2 regions of the Bradyrhizobium sp. Unk1 genome follow, and region 1 is predicted to be linked to the other one. Evidence: predicted binding sites of a transcription regulator. Region 1 holds the regulator's gene; the other holds the start of a gene.
What was found. The regulator LexA, encoded in region 1, represses DNA repair genes until DNA is damaged. The targets are predictions, from matches to a motif close to TGTTCNNNNTGTGTTCNG.
Positions count from the first base shown of each region.

Region 2: AC5ZFO_RS24155 (ImuA family protein) is a predicted target of LexA. The motif match lies at 2,296-2,313, and genes of this name have one in related genera.

Region 1 is NZ_JCAMOP010000007.1:219,741-228,594, forward strand. It holds gene AC5ZFO_RS11650 (glutamine--tRNA ligase/YqeY domain fusion protein) at 1-1,357, shown strand, start outside; gene AC5ZFO_RS11655 (YybH family protein) at 1,371-1,757, shown strand; gene AC5ZFO_RS11660 (DUF2171 domain-containing protein) at 1,846-2,079, shown strand; gene AC5ZFO_RS11665 (ComEC/Rec2 family competence protein) at 2,175-4,487, shown strand; gene AC5ZFO_RS11670 (GAF domain-containing protein) at 4,497-5,438, opposite strand; gene AC5ZFO_RS11675 (hypothetical protein) at 5,663-6,097, opposite strand; gene lexA (transcriptional repressor LexA) at 6,743-7,444, opposite strand; gene AC5ZFO_RS11685 (molybdopterin molybdotransferase MoeA) at 7,621-8,832, opposite strand.
Region 2 is NZ_JCAMOP010000019.1:43,300-52,153, forward strand. It holds gene AC5ZFO_RS24150 (Y-family DNA polymerase) at 1-1,527, opposite strand, end outside; gene AC5ZFO_RS24155 (ImuA family protein) at 1,430-2,230, opposite strand; gene AC5ZFO_RS24160 (putative DNA modification/repair radical SAM protein) at 2,394-3,629, shown strand; gene AC5ZFO_RS24165 (UdgX family uracil-DNA binding protein) at 3,629-5,071, shown strand; gene AC5ZFO_RS24170 (inorganic phosphate transporter) at 5,179-6,807, shown strand; gene AC5ZFO_RS24175 (M20 aminoacylase family protein) at 6,879-8,051, opposite strand; gene AC5ZFO_RS24180 (GMC family oxidoreductase) at 8,266-8,854, shown strand, end outside.

The DNA of each region.
Region 1 (8,854 bases):
CCGCCTGTACGAATGGGCGGAGAAGCTGATCCGCGACGGGCTCGCCTATGTCGACGACCAGACCCAGGAGGAGATTCGCCTCGCGCGCGGCACGCTGACCGAGCCCGGCAAGAACTCGCCGTTCCGCGACCGCAGTGTGGACGAGAATCTCGACCTGTTCCGCCGCATGAAGGCCGGTGAATTCCCGAACGGCGCGCGCGTGCTGCGGGCGAAGATCGACATGTCCGCGGGCAACATCAACCTGCGCGACCCCGTGCTGTACCGCATCCTGCATGCGCACCATCCGCGCACCGGGACCAAGTGGAGCATCTATCCGAGCTACGATTATGCGCACGGCCAGTCGGACGCGATCGAGGGCATCACGCACTCGATCTGCACGCTGGAGTTCGAGGACCATCGGCCGCTCTACGACTGGTTCATCGAAAAGCTGCCGGTGCCGTCCAAGCCGCACCAGTACGAAATGGCGCGGCTCAACCTGACCTACACGCTGCTGTCCAAGCGCGTGCTGACCCAGCTCGTCCGCGACGGCCATGTCGCCGGATGGGACGATCCGCGCATGCCGACTGTCGCGGGGATGCGCCGTCGCGGCGTGCCGCCGGCAGCCTTGCGCGAATTCGTCAAGCGCATCGGCGTTGCCAAGGCCAACAGCGTCGTCGATGTCGGCATGCTGGAATTCTGCATCCGTGAGGAGCTGAACCGCACGTCGCAGCGGCGCATGGGCGTGCTGCGGCCGCTCAAGGTGGTCATCGAGAACTATCCGGAAGGGCAGACCGAAGAGCTCGAGGCGATCAACCATCCCGACGATCCCTCGGCCGGCACGCGCAAGATCACGTTCGGCCGCGAGCTCTATATCGAGCAGGACGACTTCATGGAGAACCCGCCGAAGAAGTTCTTCCGCCTGTCGCCGGGCAACGAGGTGCGGCTGCGCTACGCCTATTTCGTCAAGTGCACCGGCGTGATCAAGAACGAAGCGGGCGAAGTGGTGGAGCTGCGCTGCACCTACGATCCCGCGACCAAGGGCGGCAACGCGCCCGACGGCCGCAAGGTCAAGGCGACCATGCACTGGCTGCCGGCGGCGACGTCGGTGCCGGCGGAGATCCGCATCTACAACCAGTTGTTCTCCAACCCTAGCCCGGACGCCTCGAACTTCGCGGCCGATCTCAATCCGCAGTCGCTGGAGATCCTCTCCAACGCGCGGATCGAGGCATCGGTTGCGGAGAGCAACTCGACCGAGCCGATGCAGTTCGAGCGTCAGGGCTATTTCGTGCGCGACAAGGACTCGACGCCGGGCAAGCCGGTGTTTTCGCGCACCATCGGCCTGCGCGACACGTTCGCGAAGGAAGTCGCCAAGGGCTGAGGGGATCGGGCATATGAACAGTGAGGCCGACGCCATCGTTTCCGCCATCATCGCGAAATGGTGCGCCGGCTTCGCGACACTCGATGCGGCTGCACTGTCGTCGCTCTATGCGAAGAACGCGTTCTTCTTCGGCTCCAATCCAAAGCTCTATCGGGGCAGGGACGGCGTCGCCGATTACTTCAACGGCCTGCCGCGCTGGCGCCAGCCGAGTGCTGCGTTTTCCGAGGTGCGCGCCGCGCAAGCCAGCCCGGACCTGATCAACATGGCCGCGATCGTGTCGTTTGACCTCGCCGGCGAGAGGGCGGAGTTCTCGGTCAAGATGAGCTGGGTCATCCTCCGCGAGCACGGCGACTGGAAGATCGTCAATCACCATGCCTCGTCGCGTGCGCCGTTGATCTGATGTTGCTGCCGCCCACGGCATCGTCATTGCGGCGATAGCAACGAACGCTGCCCCCGCGCGTTGGGGTGGGTCCAACAAGGAACCCACCATGCAGAACATCGCAGAGCATATGGAAGTCATCGGCGCCGATGGCGTCCACATCGGCACGGTCGACAAGGTCGAGGGCAACCGCATCAAGCTGACCAAGAAGGACAGCGGCGAGGGCAGCCACAAGGGCCACCATCACTTCATCGACAAGGGCCTCGTCGCCGGTGTCGAGGGCAACAAGGTCCGGCTCTCGGCCAAGGCGGACGTCGCCGTGACGATGGAAGAGGAAAAGTAGGGGGACCTTCGCTCCGTTCCTGATCCGTACCGCTATTCGCCTGCCTGCACGTTCCGGTAGCCTCCAGGCCTGTCGCGTATCGTAAGGTGCAGGGAATGGCGGAGCCGGGCCGGCCAGTTCGGTCCCAGGGGATCGCGGGGACTTGGATCGCGGGGACTTGGATTGCGGGGACTTGGCCCGTCGGCCGAGCTGCATCCGCGGGCGGCCTCGTGCCGGCAGGGTTCGACCTCTGGACGTCGCTGGCCGGGACCCTGCGCGAATGGGCGCGCGCCGAGGCCGGCGCCGGGCGATTGTTGCCGTGGGTGATGCCGGTCGCGTTCGGCGGCGGTATCGCGCTCTACTTTGCCGCCGATCATGAGCCGGTGCTGTGGGTCGTTGCCGCAACGGCCATCGCACTCATGCTTGGCGCCGTGCAGTTGCGGCGGAGCCGGTTGTTTGCGCCGGCGATCATGATCGCGGCGGTCGCGGCCGGTCTTGCCACGGCGACCTGGAAGACAGCGCGGATCGCGCACACGGTGCTGGCAAAGCCGCTCTATTCCGTCTCGCTGTCGGGCTTCGTCGAGACCCGCGACATCCGCGAGCGCACCGACCGCTTCGTGCTGCGCGTCACGGCGATGGAGGCGCAGCGCAGCGACGTCAAGCTCGAGCGCGTGCGCCTCTCCGTGCGCAAGGGGACTGCGCCCGAAGTCGGCAGCTTCGTGCAGTTGAAGGCGCGGCTGTTGCCGCCGTTGTCGCCGGTGCGGCCCGGCAGCTATGACTTTTCGCGCGACATGTTCTTCCAGGGCATCGGCGCCTCCGGCTTCGTGATGGGCACGATTGCGGCATCGGTGCCGCCGGATGCCGGTGGCTTGCGGCTGCGTTATGCCGCCTTCATGCAGGGTCTGCGCGATGCGATCGACGCGCGCATCCGCGTCACGCTCGAGGGCGACAACCGGGCGATCGCGACCGCGCTGCTCACGGGCCGGCGCGATGCGATTACCACGCCCGTCAACGACGCCATGTTCATCTCGGGGCTCGGCCATGTGCTCTCGATTTCCGGCTATCACATGGCGGTCGTCGCCGGCGTCGTGTTCTTCGCGGTGCGCGCGCTGCTGGCGTTGATCCCCGGAATGGCGGCGGGCTTTGCCATCAAGAAATGGTCGGCGGCCGCCGCACTTGTCGCAGCCGCGTTCTATCTGCTGCTGTCGGGCGCGGAGGTCGCGACGCAAAGATCGTTCTTCATGACCGCGGTGGTGCTGATCGCGGTCATGGTCGATCGCCGCGCCATCACCTTCCGCACGCTGGCGGTGGCCGCGTTAATCGTGCTCGCGGTCGCACCGGAGGCACTTGTGCATCCGAGTTTTCAAATGTCCTTCGCCGCGACGCTCGGACTGGTGGCGCTGGTGCAGATCGGCATGCCGAACCTGTTTGCGTCGCCCGATCATTCGGCGACCGCGCGGATTGCGATGTGGGGCGGGCGCGAAATCGCGATGCTGTTCCTGGCCTCGCTGATCGCGGGGCTCGCGACCACGCCCTATGCCGCTTACCACTTCCACCGCGTCACTCCGTTCGGCGTGCTCGCCAACCTCGGGGCGATGCCGGTGGTCTCGGCCCTGGTGATGCCCGCGGGCCTGTTGGGTTTGATTGCAGCGCCGTTCGGACTTGATGGTCCGTTCTGGTGGCTGATGGGGATCGGCATCGACTGGATGGTTGCGGTGTCGCGCTGGGTGGCCGCTTTGCCGGGCGCGGTCGGCCGCATCTCGGCCTTCGGCATCGCGCCGCTGATCGCTGCAAGCTTGGGAATCATCGTGATGGGCTTGTTGCGCACGCCGTTGCGCTGGGCCGGCGCGGTGGTGCTGTTAGCCGCGATCCTCTGGGGACTGTGCGCGCGGCAGCCCGATGTCCTGATCGCCGGTGACGGCCAGAGCGTCGCGGTGCGGGGCAGGGATGGACACCTGCATCTGATCAGGTCGAGCAAGGACGGTTTTCTTCTGAAGGAATGGCTCGCCGGAGACGCCGATCCGCGCGACGCCGGCAGTGCCTCACTGGCCGCCGGCGTGTCGTGCGACGAGGCCGGCTGCGTGACGCCGCTTGCCGACGGGCGCCTGGTCGCGCTGGCCTTGCGCATCGATTCATTGGCTGACGATTGCAGCCGCTCCGCGCTGGTGGTGACGGCGCGGCCGGCGCCGCCGGATTGCGCGGCGATGGTTGTCGACCGTCAGCGTCTCGCAAGGCAGGGCGCGCTGGCGTTGACGCGAAGCGGCGACGGCTTTGTGGTTCAGGCGGCGAAGGCAAGGGGAGCGGACCGTCCGTGGTCGCCGGCGGTTGCCGGCGAGGCGGATTTCGGCGCGAGCCTTGGGCCGCAGGCGGCGGCTTCCCGCAACCGCGATGCGACGCCATCGGAAGCCGACCTGCAGGCCGAGGATTGAGCGGACGGGTTACAGATACCAGGCCAGCACGGCATCGAGCCTGGCGTTGCCGATCACCGGCAGGACGACCATCTGGCTCAGTCCAGAGGCGCAGGCCTGCGAGGCCGCGGCCGAGCCGTCACGTGCGAGATCGTCGTTGAGCGCGGGCATGCCGGTGGCCCAGGCCCCGCCGATGCTGCCTTCGCCTTTGGCGATGGATTTCGTCGCATAGAGCGCGGCGAGGTCGGTCTGCGCGCTGCAATCGCCGGCGCGGAAGACCAGCGCGGAGCGGGCCTCGTCCGGGACCCAGATCTCGAAGCGTCGTGCAATCGGGGTCGCCTGCGCCGAGAGGAACGTCAGCACCCAGGTCTGATCGGTGCCGGTCCGATAGGGAACGCCGACCCCGAGATTGATTCCGACCTTGGCGGCGTCCTCCCAGCGCAGAAAACTCCTGGCATCGTACAGGTCCTTGATGACCAGCGGCAGGCCGGCTTTCCAGATGCGGCCGGGCAGGCCGAAGCCACGCGGAAATCTGGTGTGGCGGGAGTTGAATTCGAACATTTCGGCGGTGCCGTAATAGCCGTCGACGAGCGCCATCTCGTGGGAGGTTTCGGCATCGTTGTGCCAGAGCTCGATCGCGCCGACATGGGCCTCGTCGTCGCCGCAGAACAGCACCATGACGGCTTGCAGGAATTCGCCTGAAAACACCGGCACTGCCACGCCGCATGTCAGCCCGGCGGCGATGGCCTGATCGGTCCGCTTGAAATAGGAATCGGTGAATCTGGTGAGGATCACGGGGTGGCCGCTGGCCCAGGCCTTGCCGGGAAGCCCCTCGTCATATCCGAAGTGCAGATCTTCGCTCACGGCCCTGAACGCGGACAGCCCTTCGCCGTAGAGGCTGCCGCCGAATTCCAGCCGCATGCGTGTGCGGTCAGGCACCCAGAGTTCAACGACGCGAATGAAGGTCTTCATTGAACGTGTCCGCCGTCTCAAGCCGCACCAAGCATCGGCCATTTGGCTGCGGAACGGACGTTCAAAATTCAGGCAGGACAGCGCAAACTTCGTGCGGTGGGAGGCGCAACGGCTTGGTCCGCCCGAGGGAGTTTCGCGGGACACGAACGACACCATCTCGCCGGCCTCGGCCGGCGATGGCGATTTTCAATCCTGGCCCGACCTGCCGGCCGGGAATGGCTATGTCAGCCGATCGGCAGGCGGGTGATGGTCGGCCGGCTGTCGGTGATGATCTGCGGCTTGTGCTCGCGCTCGCCGAGCGGCTGGGTCACCGGTAGTTGCAGCACGGTCGCGCGCTGGCCTTCGACCAGCTGCGTCACCAGCACGGATTTGCCGTCGGGGAATTCGATCGCATCATGATGGCGATCGGGAATGTGCGGATCGATCTTGCCGAACTTGCCGACGCGCGAATTGACGGTACGCGTCCAGATCCAGCGATTGTCGTAGCGGACGTTGTCGGCGAAAGCGAGCTCCGTTCCCGGGAGCAGGCAGACCGCGACGGTCGGATCGGCTGCGGAGGCAAAGCCGCGCGTCGAGGTGCCGCGGAAGGTTGTCGTGACGACCGTCTCGCCGACTTCGGCGGGACGCGACGCGACGGCATGCAGGCTGTAGTCACACATCGGGTGCTCCTCATGCAGGGATAGCGACCCACGTCTCTCAATCGAGGCGCAGGCCTCTATCAGAGTGGAAATGTGAAAGGTTCTGCCCGGTTGTAGGCAAATCTACGGCTCGCCGCAGCAAGCCGCAATCACATTATCTTTCCCGAATCCACTAGGAACAAAGCCCGCCCCTATGCATTCTGCAGGCGCGTGTCAGCGCCCCGCAGGCGCCGACCAGCCGGAATATTGCCAGGCCGGCCGCGACGGTTGCTCGACGGCGTTGCGGGCCTTGCGGGCTCGCTCGCTCACGGCGGTGTCGTTGCGGACATGGGGTCGCGATTGTGCGGCCAAGGCTTTCGACGCCAAGGCTTTCGACGCCAAGGCTCGCGACGCCAAGGCTTGCGACGCTGATGCTGCGATCAGCGCCACAGCAACTGGGATCTGAACGATCCGGCGCATGACTTCTCCTCGAACCTGAAGGCCGCGAAGCAGGGCTGCTTCGTGCGGCGTGCCGAGGATTTACCGCCAGAGGAGGGGCCGGATAATCTGCGCGAAACCAGAAAGACTATCCAGCGGAAGCGGACAATCGTCCGCTCCAATCTCGGATCGGCGATGCCGATCTAAAGCGCGCGGGGCGCCAAATAACCGATCCCGGCGCGTCCGGTATCAGTACTTCCGGTAGAGCCCGATCAGTTTGCCCTGAATCTTCACCCGGTTGGGCGGGAGGATGCGGACCTCATAGGCTGCGTTGGCGGGCTCGAGCGCGATCGAGGCGCCGCGGCGGCGGAAGCGCTTCAGGGTTGCTTCCTCGTCGTCGATCAGCGCCACCACGATATCGCCGGTGTCGGCGCTCTCGTTGCGCTGGATCAGCGCCATGTCGCCGTCGAGAATGCCGGCCTCGACCATGGAATCACCACGCACTTCGAGCGCGTAATGTTCGCCTGAACCGAGCATGTCAGGCGGTACGCTGATGGTGTGGCTGCGGGTCTGCAAGGCCTCGATCGGCGTGCCGGCCGCGATGCGGCCCATCACGGGGACCGCCACGGGACGCTCGCCCTCATCCGCCGGCGGGCTGGAAGTCGTGCGGACCTTGCCGAGATTGCCTTCGATGACGCTCGGCGTGAAACCGCGGCGGCTGCCGGCGGCGGCCTGAAGCTCGGGCAGCTTGATCACCTCGATGGCGCGGGCCCGGTTGGGCAGGCGCCGGATGAAGCCGCGCTCCTCGAGCGCGGTGATCAGGCGATGGATGCCCGATTTCGAGCGCAGGTCGAGCGCGTCCTTCATCTCGTCGAAGGAGGGCGGCACGCCGCTTTCCTTCAGCCGCTCGCTGATGAACCGCAGGAGCTCGTATTGTTTGCGCGTTAACATCTCGACCAAAATCCCCCGGTTGATGTCGTTCGATTCCGAGACGCTGAATTCAGCAGTAAGCCGCTACATGCTCGAAACAAATCATGAACGGACACTATATGTTCGATACATGTTCCGCAACTGCTTAATTTACCGTGAACGCGACAAAGTTCGCGGAACGCACGCGAACGAAGCGATCAGACGGGCAGCCGCAAGACCTCGCAAGGCGTGCCGGCTTCGGCCTTCGGCGCGAATGGCGCGCGCACGAGAAGTGCCTGTGCCGCAGCGAGATTCGCAAGCAGCGAGGAATCCTGGTGATTGACCGGAACGGCGACGAGCGTGCCGTCGTCGCGCAGTTCGAGGCGTGCGCGCAGATAATCCTCGCGCTGGTCGTTGGCGCCGACATCGCGGCCGAGCACCGCGCGTTCGCGGCGGTGATGAATCATCGAACGGCCCGAAAGCGCGCGAATCAACGGCACCATGAACAGGAAGCCGCAAACATAGGATGACACGGGATTGCCAGGCAGGCCGATCACGCGCATCGCGCCGAGCCGCCCGTTCATCATCGGCTTGCCCGGCCGCATCGCGATCTTCCAGAACGCCATCGAGATACCTTCGTCCCTCAGCGCCTGCTGGACCAGATCGTGGTCTCCGACCGACGCGCCGCCGGTCGTGATCAGGATGTCCGCGCCGCTCTCCCGCGCGCGGCCGATGCCGGCCGTGGTGGCCGCCAGCGTGTCGGCGGCAACGCCGAGGTCGACGGTATCGGCGCCCTCGCTGCGGGCGAGCGCGTGCAGGGCGTAGCCGTTGGAATAGACGATTTGGCCGGGACCGGGCGTGGTACCCGGCATCACCAACTCGTCGCCGGTCGCGAGGATCGCGACCTTCGGGCGTCGTCGGACGGGCAATTGCGGGTAATTCATGCCGGCGGCGAGCGCGAGGTCGCGCTCGGTGAGCCTGATACCCTTGCACAGCAGCACGTCGCCTTCCGAGAAGTCGACGCCGGCGGGGCGGATGTGCCGCCCCGTTACGGCGGCTTCCTTGATGGTGATGCGCTTGCCGTCCGCGACCGTATCCTCTTGGATCACGACCGCATCAGCGCCATCGGGAACGACACCGCCGGTGAAGATACGCACGGCCTCGCCGGCGCCGACCGATCCCGCAAACGGGCGGCCCGCCGCGACCTCGCCGATCAGGGTGAGCTGGGAGTCGGTCTTCGCCGCATCGACCGCGCGCACCGCATAGCCGTCCATTGCCGACATCGCCTGCGGCGGCTGCGTGCGCCGCGCGGCGACATCGCGCGCGAGCACGCGATGGAAGGCCGCGTCGAGCGCGATCATCTCTTCAGGCAGCGGCTCTGCGCCCGCCAGCACCGCGGCGAGCGCATCGGATACCGGCATCAGGGCCACGGCGAACTCCCGCAACAAATCG
Region 2 (8,854 bases), on a different contig from region 1:
CACCTCTCCTTCGTAAAGACCGTCGCGAAAGATCCAGAAGCGCAGGCCTTCGGCATCCTCGATGCGGAAATAATCCCGCGTCAATTGCTTGCCGTCCTGCCGCCACCATTCCATCGCGATGCGCTCGGGCCCTTCCACCCGCACCACCGCATGCAGCGCGCGTCGCCAGGTGAATTGATGCGGCGGGCCGTCGGGCACGGTCGCGAACGGCACCTTGATCGGCTCCGGTCTGTCGAACAGCCGCAGGGGGCGCAGCGGCGGCTCGCTCTCGGCGCGCGCCGGCCATACGGCCTGCATGGCCACGGCGAGATGGTGCTGCGCCGGCGCGGCCAGCACCGCACATTCGGGGATATGGGTATCCTCAGGCAAATGCACGACGACGCGCTTTCCGCCGATGCGCGCGGCGATGCGGTCGATCAGCGCGGCGAGCTCGTCATTGTCGTGGACATGGGCGTCGAGATCGCGCTGCTCCTGCACCACGACCTCCGTGCGGCTTGCCGACAGCCGCACCATGTCGAAGCCGAAGCCGGGATCCAGCGGATCGGCGAGCGCATCGAGACGTTCGCGAAAGAGACGGTCGATGACTTTGCTTTGCGTGACCGGCCGCCCGGTCTCGACCATGATCGCACGCACCACGCCGTCGGTGCGAAAGAAGGCGGCTTCCAGGCGCCGCGCGCCCTTGCCCTGTTTCTCCATGGACGCGATCAGCGTGTCGGCCAGCCGCGACAGCGTCATCGCGATCATGGTGTCGGTGGCGATCGGTTCGGCAAAGCGCTTCTCCACGATGTAATCCGGCAGCGGTTTGCGCGGATTGATCGGGGCATCGCCATGCCCCTGCGCATGCGCGAGCAGCGTGGAGAACCGGGCGCCAAACCGCGCCGTGATCTCATGCGGCTCGCGCGAGGCGACATCGCCGATGGTTTTCAGGCCGGCGCGGCGCAGACCCGTGGTGATGGCCTCGCCCGCACCGAGCGCGGACACCGGCAGCCGGCTGATCGCCGCCGCCTCCCCGCCATCGGCGACGATGGTTCCGGAAGCCTGCCGCGTCAGCGTGCGCGCGCAGACCGAGGTGCCCGCGATCGCCGCGCTGACGGCAAAACCCTGACGGGCGAGCGCGCGGACCAGCGTCTGCAACAGCGCGGCCTCGCCACCGAACAGATGCGCGCAACCGGTGATGTCCAGAAACAGCCCGTGCGGCGGATCGAGCGCCACCAGCGGCGTGAAGCGGTCGCACCAGTCGGCGACGTCGCTGAGCGTCTTCGCATCGGCCACGACATCGGCGTCGAACACTTTCAAGTCCGGACACATCGCCCGTGCATTGGCCAGGGGCTGGCCGATGTGCAAGCCGAGGCGCTCGGCGGCTTCATTGAGCGCATGGATCACCAGCGCATTGTTGTCCTTGATGACAACGATGCTCGGATCATTGGCCTTACCCAGCGCGCCGAAAAACCGCTGAATCCGATCGATGGGCAGGCGCGGCAGCCACAGGCTGAGGATACGCCGACGGTTCACTGAACTGGCACTCATCACATTTCCATTCCATGATCCACCGGCCGCACGGGCCATGACGATTGCGCAAGAGCTCGGCATCGAAGCGCGGCGCACCCCAGGAGCTCAAAGGCGCCGCAGGCATTGAAGCAGGGCCCGGCGGCGAATGCGCCGCGCGCAGCATCCATCGTGTCTCCGCGGTCGAGGGCAAAGGCTGCGCCGCCATCCGCAGCAGCAAGCCGGTGACACCGGAGCCTTGCGCGGCCAGTGTCAGCTTGCGGCTCGCCACGAGATCGAATTGCCGCGTCTCACCCCAGAGCTCGAGCACGACGGCGCCAAGCGCGTCGCAGGCCAGCGCATCGGCCGAGGTCCGCAGCGCGCTCTCGACATCGGCGGCGCGCACCATCACCACGCGGCGCGGATCGAGACCGATCTCGGCAAGCCCGCTCATCGACAGTGCGCCGGTTTCAATTTCCGAAAAATCCTGCCGCACCCACAGCAGCGGCCGGCGCCGCGAGACACGCCCCGCAAGCCCCATGACAAAACCCGTCGCGGCGGTTCCCTGCCGGCCTTCGCAAAACACCTCGTGGATCACCGCGCGCGCGAGCCCGCCCTTCAGCGCGCTGTCGACCTCGCCGTGGCCGAGCGCGACGCGATCGTGCTGATGCACGACCTCCGCCGTCTCGATGCGCTCGATCTGGCCGCGCAAGGTCGCAAGCGCGTTCATCCGTGCGCCGCTCATATACGCCGCTCCTTCAGAGGTGATTGCCGAGGGTCTCAAAAATAAGAACCTGCGGCTGGCTCATTTGTTCATGATATGTTCTAATATAAAGCTAACAGCGGCCGGGGAGTCAATCGAATTGGTGCTCATCCGGATTCGTAAGCTGAATCAAAGGGATCCCACGATGGACGTACAACGCAAGCTGGAGATTCTGGCCGATGCCGCCAAATACGATGCGTCGTGCGCCTCCAGCGGCACCGAGAAGCGGGATTCCAGCGATGGCAAGGGCATGGGCTCGACCGCGCCGGGCATGGGCATCTGCCATTCCTACGCGCCGGACGGACGCTGTATCTCGCTGCTCAAAGTGCTCCTGACCAACGCCTGCAACTACGACTGCCTTTATTGCGTCAACCGCGCCTCTTCCAACGTGCCGCGGGCCCGCTTCACCATCGACGAAGTGGTCAAGCTCACGCTCGACTTCTACCGGCGCAATTACATCGAGGGCCTGTTTCTCTCCTCCGGCATCATCCGCAGCCCCGACTACACCATGGAGCAGGTGGTCAGCGTCGCGCGCAAACTGCGCGAGGAGGATCACTTCCGCGGCTACATCCATCTCAAGACCATTCCCGAGGCCGACGACGCGCTGATCGCGGAAGCCGGCAAATATGCCGACCGTCTCTCCATCAACATCGAAATGCCTGAGGAGACGAGCCTGCAGCAATTCGCGCCGGAGAAAGACGTCCGTGCGATCCGCCGCACCATGGGCCGGCTGCGGCTGAAGCTCGACGAGGCCGAGGAAGGCCGCAACGCGAAGACGAAGGCCAGGCCGCAGCGCTTCGCACCGGCCGGGCAAAGCACGCAGATGATCGTCGGCGCCGACGCGGCCTCCGATCACACCATCCTGCACACCAGCGCCAATCTCTACGGCTCATACAGGCTGCGGCGCGTCTACTACTCCGCCTTCAGCCCGATCCCCGATGCGAGCCGCGCCCTGCCCCTGCGTGCACCGCCCTTGCTGCGCGAGCACCGGCTCTACCAAGCCGACTGGCTGATGCGCTTTTACGGTTTTGACGTCGGCGAGATCGTCGACGACAGCGCGATGCTGCCGCTCGACATCGATCCAAAACTCGCCTGGGCGCTGCGCCATCGCGACCGCTTCCCGCTCGACGTCAACCGCGCCAGCCGCGAGGAACTGCTGCGCGTGCCCGGCTTCGGCACCAAGGCGGTCGAACGCATCATCGCGACGCGGCGCACCACCACGATCCGCCTCTCCGATCTCGCGCGGCTGCACGTGCCCCGCAACAAGGCGCTGCCATTCATCGTCCTCAGCGATCACCGGCCCGCCCCGCATCGTCTCGATGCCGCCGGGCTGATCGAACGGTTCAAGCCGAAGGCAACACAACTGGGGTTTGGCTTCTGATGCAGTACATCACCCTCGACACCGAAACCGATTTCGACGGCTGGCGCAAAGCCGCACGGTCGCTCGTGCTGCATCATGTGCAGCCAAGCGATGTCACCTGGACCGTACAAGGCGGCGAAGCGGAGTTGTTCGCGCCACCCGCGCCGTCTCCGATATTTGAGGTGAACGACGGCACCTTCAATGTGTCCGCAAAATTCGTCGAGCTCGCCAAGGCCGCGATCCTGCATCGCGACGGCGAGCGCTTTGCGATCCTCTATCGCCTGCTCTGGCGCTTGAAGGACAATCACGATCTCATCGAGGTCGCGACCGATCCCGATGTCGCGCAGATCACCGCCATGGCAAGAGCAGTCCATCGCGACGAGCACAAGATGCATGCCTTCGTGCGCTTCCGCGAGATCGGACGCGAGCGCGCGGCGCATTACGTCGCCTGGTTCGAGCCGGAGCATCACATCGTCGAGCTTGCCGCGCCGTTCTTCGCCAAGCGCTTCGCCGACATGCCCTGGTCGATCCTGACACCCGATCTGTGTGCGCATTGGGATGGCCACGCGCTCTCGTTCACGTCGGGCGTGAGCAAGAGCGAAGCACCCGGCGAAGACCGGCTGGAGGAAACCTGGCGGCGCTACTACGCCAGCATCTTCAACCCGGCGCGGCTGAAGGTGAAGGCAATGCAGACGGAGATGCCGAAGAAATACTGGAGGAACCTGCCCGAGGCGTCGATCATTAAGCCCTTGATCGAAGACGCCGAGCGCATGACCGGCGCCATGATCGCCAATGCCGCAACCGATCCGCACAAGCCCCAGAAGCGGCCGGAGGCTCCGATGCCACGCAAGCTGGCTGCCGACGATCTCGAAGCGCTCCGCGAGGAGGCCGCACATTGCCGCGCCTGCCCGCTCTACAAGGATGCCACGCAGACCGTGTTCGGCGAGGGCCCGAAAGACGCGACCATCATGCTGGTCGGCGAGCAGCCCGGCGACAAGGAAGACCTGGCCGGCCATCCGTTCGTCGGCCCGGCCGGCCAGATGCTCGACCGTGCGCTGGCGGAAGCCGGCGTCGACCGCAACAAGGTCTATGTCACCAACGCGGTCAAGCACTTCAAATTCGTGCCGCGCGGAAAGATCCGCCTGCACCAGAAGCCGGCGACGCCGGAGATCCGGGCGTGCCGGCAATGGTACGAGCGGGAAGTTTCGGCAATCCAGCCCGAGCTCATCGTGGCGATGGGCGCCACCGCCGCGCAAAGCGTGTTCGGCAAGATCACCCCGATCGGCAAGACCCGCGGCCGGCTCATAGACCTGCCCGACGGACGCAAGGCGCTGGTGACGGTGCACCCGTCCTATCTGCTGCGACTGCCCGATCCGGAAGCCAAGGTGCTGGAATATCAGCGCTTTGTCGATGACCTGAAGATTGCCGCCGGCTTGCAGAAGAAAGCCCCGCGCGCCGCCTAAATACTGGCAAATACTGGAGGGAAAGCGACTTTACGACGCAGTTGTCATCCAGCCTTCAAATCCATCGCGGACAATAGCCCTTCAAATTAGTTAAGGGGCGTCCAAAAATGACAGATATTGCATTCGACCGTGCGGTAGGCGATCCGACGCCTGTCCAGCCGGCTTCCAGGCCAAATCTCGACAAGGGTTTTAACCCGCTAACGATGATCCTGTTCTTCGGCATCCTTGCCGCAGGCCTGCTGTTCGTTGCCTACAGCATCTATGTCGACGTCAACGCGACCGGCACGAAGGTGACGACCTTCCTGCCCTACATCCTCCTGTTCGTCGCGCTGCTGATCGCGCTCGGCTTCGAGTTCGTCAACGGCTTCCACGACACCGCCAACGCGGTGGCGACCGTGATCTACACCCACTCGCTGCCGGCCGAAGTCGCGGTGATGTGGTCGGGCTTCTTCAACTTCCTCGGCGTGCTGCTGTCCTCCGGCGCAGTCGCCTTCGGCATCGTCTCGCTGCTGCCGGTCGAGCTGATCCTCCAGGTCGGCTCGAGCGCCGGCTTCGCCATGGTGTTCGCACTGCTGATCGCCGCGATCATCTGGAACCTCGGTACCTGGTATTTCGGCCTGCCCGCCTCCTCCTCGCACACGCTGATCGGCTCGATCATCGGCGTCGGCATTGCCAACGCAATGATGCGCGGCCGCGACGGCACCTCGGGCGTCGACTGGAGCAAGGCCACCGAGATCGGCTACGCGCTCCTGCTGTCGCCGCTGTTCGGCTTCATCTGTGCCGCCGTGCTGCTGCTGCTGCTCAAGTTCATCGTGCGCAACCCCGCCCTGTACGCCGCGCCCGAAGGCAACAAGGCGCCGCCGCTGTGGATCCGCGGCCTGCTGATCGCGACCTGCACCGGCGTCAGCTTCGCCCACGGCTCGAACGACGGCCAGAAGGGCATGGGCCTGATCATGCTGATCCTGATCGGCACCGTGCCGACGGCTTACGCGCTCAACCGCGCGCTGCCGGAGAGCCAGGTCGCCCAGTTCCAGAAGGTCTCGGAGGCCGCCTCCAAGGTGATCGCGGCCAAGGGCGCCGGTCACTCGATCATCGGCGATCCCCGTCCTGCGGTGACACAGTACATCACCTCGCACCACATCAGCGAAGGCACCTACCCCTCGCTGTCGGTGCTGGTGAAGGATGTCGGCGACCAGGTCGCGAAGTACGGCTCGCTCAACAAGGTGCCGGCGGAAGTGGTCGGCAACACCCGTAACGACATGTACCTGACCTCGGAAGCGATCCGCTTCCTGATGAAGGACAAGGAAAACGACCTCAACAAGGAAGAGGTCGCGACCTTGAACGCCTACAAGGGCGGCCTCGATAGCGCCACGAAGTTCATCCCGACCTGGGTGAAGGTCGCCGTCGCCATCGCGCTCGGCCTCGGCACCATGGTCGGCTGGAAGCGCATCGTCGTCACCGTCGGTGAGAAGATCGGCAAGACCCATCTCACCTACGCACAGGGCGCCTCCGCCGAGCTGGTCGCCGCCGCCACGATCGGCGCCGCCGACGTGTTCGGCCTGCCGGTCTCGACCACCCACGTGCTGTCGTCCGGCGTCGCCGGCACCATGGCCGCGAACGGCTCGGGCCTGCAGATGGCGACCATCCGCAACCTGCTGATGGCCTGGGTGCTGACGCTGCCCTGCGCGATCGCGCTGTCGGCCACGCTGTATGTGATCTTCTCGCGGATTTTCTGAGCCGATCATTCCGCAAAGACAAAGGGCCCGTGCGATGCACGGGCCCTCTTCGTTTGTGCTTCGGTTCGGCGTTAAGACGCCGCGAGCGACTCCTCGACCAGCTTGACCCAATAGGACGTGCCGAACACGATCGCCTCGTCGTTGAAATTGTAGGCGGGGTGATGCAGGCCGGCGCTGTCGCCGTTGCCGCAGAAGATGAACGCGCCGGGCCGCGCTTCCAGCATGTAGGCGAAATCCTCGCCACCCATCAGCGGCGGCATCTCGTGCACATTGGCCTCGCCGGCAACGTTCCTGGCGATGCGCCGCGCCACCTCGGTCTCCGCGGCGTGGTTGTTCACGACAGGGTAGTTGCGCTTGTAGTGCAGGTCGATCCTGGCACCGGTGATCTGCGCCACGCCCGCCACCACTTCGTGCACGCGCTTCTCGACCAGCTTGCGCACCTCCGGCGACAACGTGCGGATGGTGCCCCTCAGCGTCGCAGTCTGCGGAATGACGTTGCGGGCATTGCCGGCGTGGAATTCGCAGATCGAGATCACGGCCGATTCCAGCGGATCGACGCTGCGGGCGACGATCGACTGCAGCGCGGTGATCACCTGCGCGCCGACCAGCACGGAATCGATGCATTTGTGCGGTCGCGCGGCGTGGCCGCCGAGGCCCTCGATCATGATGTCGACCTCGTCGGTCGCCGCCATTATCGGGCCCGGCCGGATCGCGAACGAGCCGATCGGAATGCCCGGGCCGTTGTGCATGCCGTAGACCTGCTCGATGCCGAAGCGCTCCATCAGGCCGTCCTTGACCATGGCCGCGCCGCCGGCGCCGCCCTCCTCGGCCGGCTGGAAGATCACGACAGCATCGCCGGCGAAGTTGCGGGTCTCGGCGAGATAGCGGGCCGCACCGAGCAGCATCGCGGTGTGGCCGTCATGGCCACAGGCGTGCATCTTGCCCGGAATCTTGGAGGCGTAAGGCAGGTTGGTCTGCTCGTCGACGGGCAGCGCGTCCATATCGGCACGCATGCCGATCACCTTGAGCCCATCGCCGGCCGGCTTGCTGCCCTTGATCACGCCAACCACGCCGGTCTGCCCGAGGCCGGTCACGACCTCGTCGCAGCCGAACTCGCGCAGTCGGTCCGCCACGAATGCTGCGGTGCGGTGAACGTCGTACAGCAGCTCCGGGTGCTGGTGGATGTCCCGGCGCCAGGCCTGAATATCGGGTTGGAGGTCGGCGACGCGGTTCACGATGGGCATGGAGGGTCTCAAGCTTTGTTGGGAATACAGGACTGTCTACCATGCAAGCACCAGTCCACCTAACTCCCGCGGATCGAGGGTCCCCTGTGCTCTCGTCATGGCCGGGCCTGTCACCGGCTTGTCTTGGCCATCCACGTCTGACTATTAGGACGGAAAGCGCGTGGATGCCCGGGACAAGCCCGGGCATGACGCCTGTTTGGGTGGAAGCAGCAGAATGCCGAGGCGGCTCGAAGGTGAGTTTGACTACATTGTCGTCGGAGCCGGCACGGCCGGCTGCATCATCGCCAACCGCCTCTCGGCCGAGCCAGGGAATCGCGTCCTCATCCTCGAAGCCGGCGGCGACGACAACTGGATCTGGTTCCACATTCCGGTCGGCTATCTCTTCGCGATCGGCAATCCGCGCTCGGACTGGATGTTCAAGACCGAGGCCGAGCCGGGCCTGAACGGCCGCTCGCTGGCCTATCCCCGCGGCAAGGTGATTGGCGGCTCATCGGCGATCAACGCCATGATCTCCATGCGCGGACAGGCCGCCGATTACGACCACTGGCGCCAGCTCGGCATGACCGGCTGGGGCTATGACGACGTGCTGCCGCTGTTTAAGCGGCTCGAGGATCATTTCCTCGGCGCGAGCGAACATCACGGCACCGGCGGCGGCTGGCGCATCGAGGCGCCACGGCTGTCATGGGCCGTTCTCGACGCCGTCGGCGACGCCGCCGAGGAGATGGGCATCAAGCGCATCCCGGATTTCAACACCGGTGACAACGAAGGCACCAGCTATTTCCACGTCAACCAGAAGCGCGGCC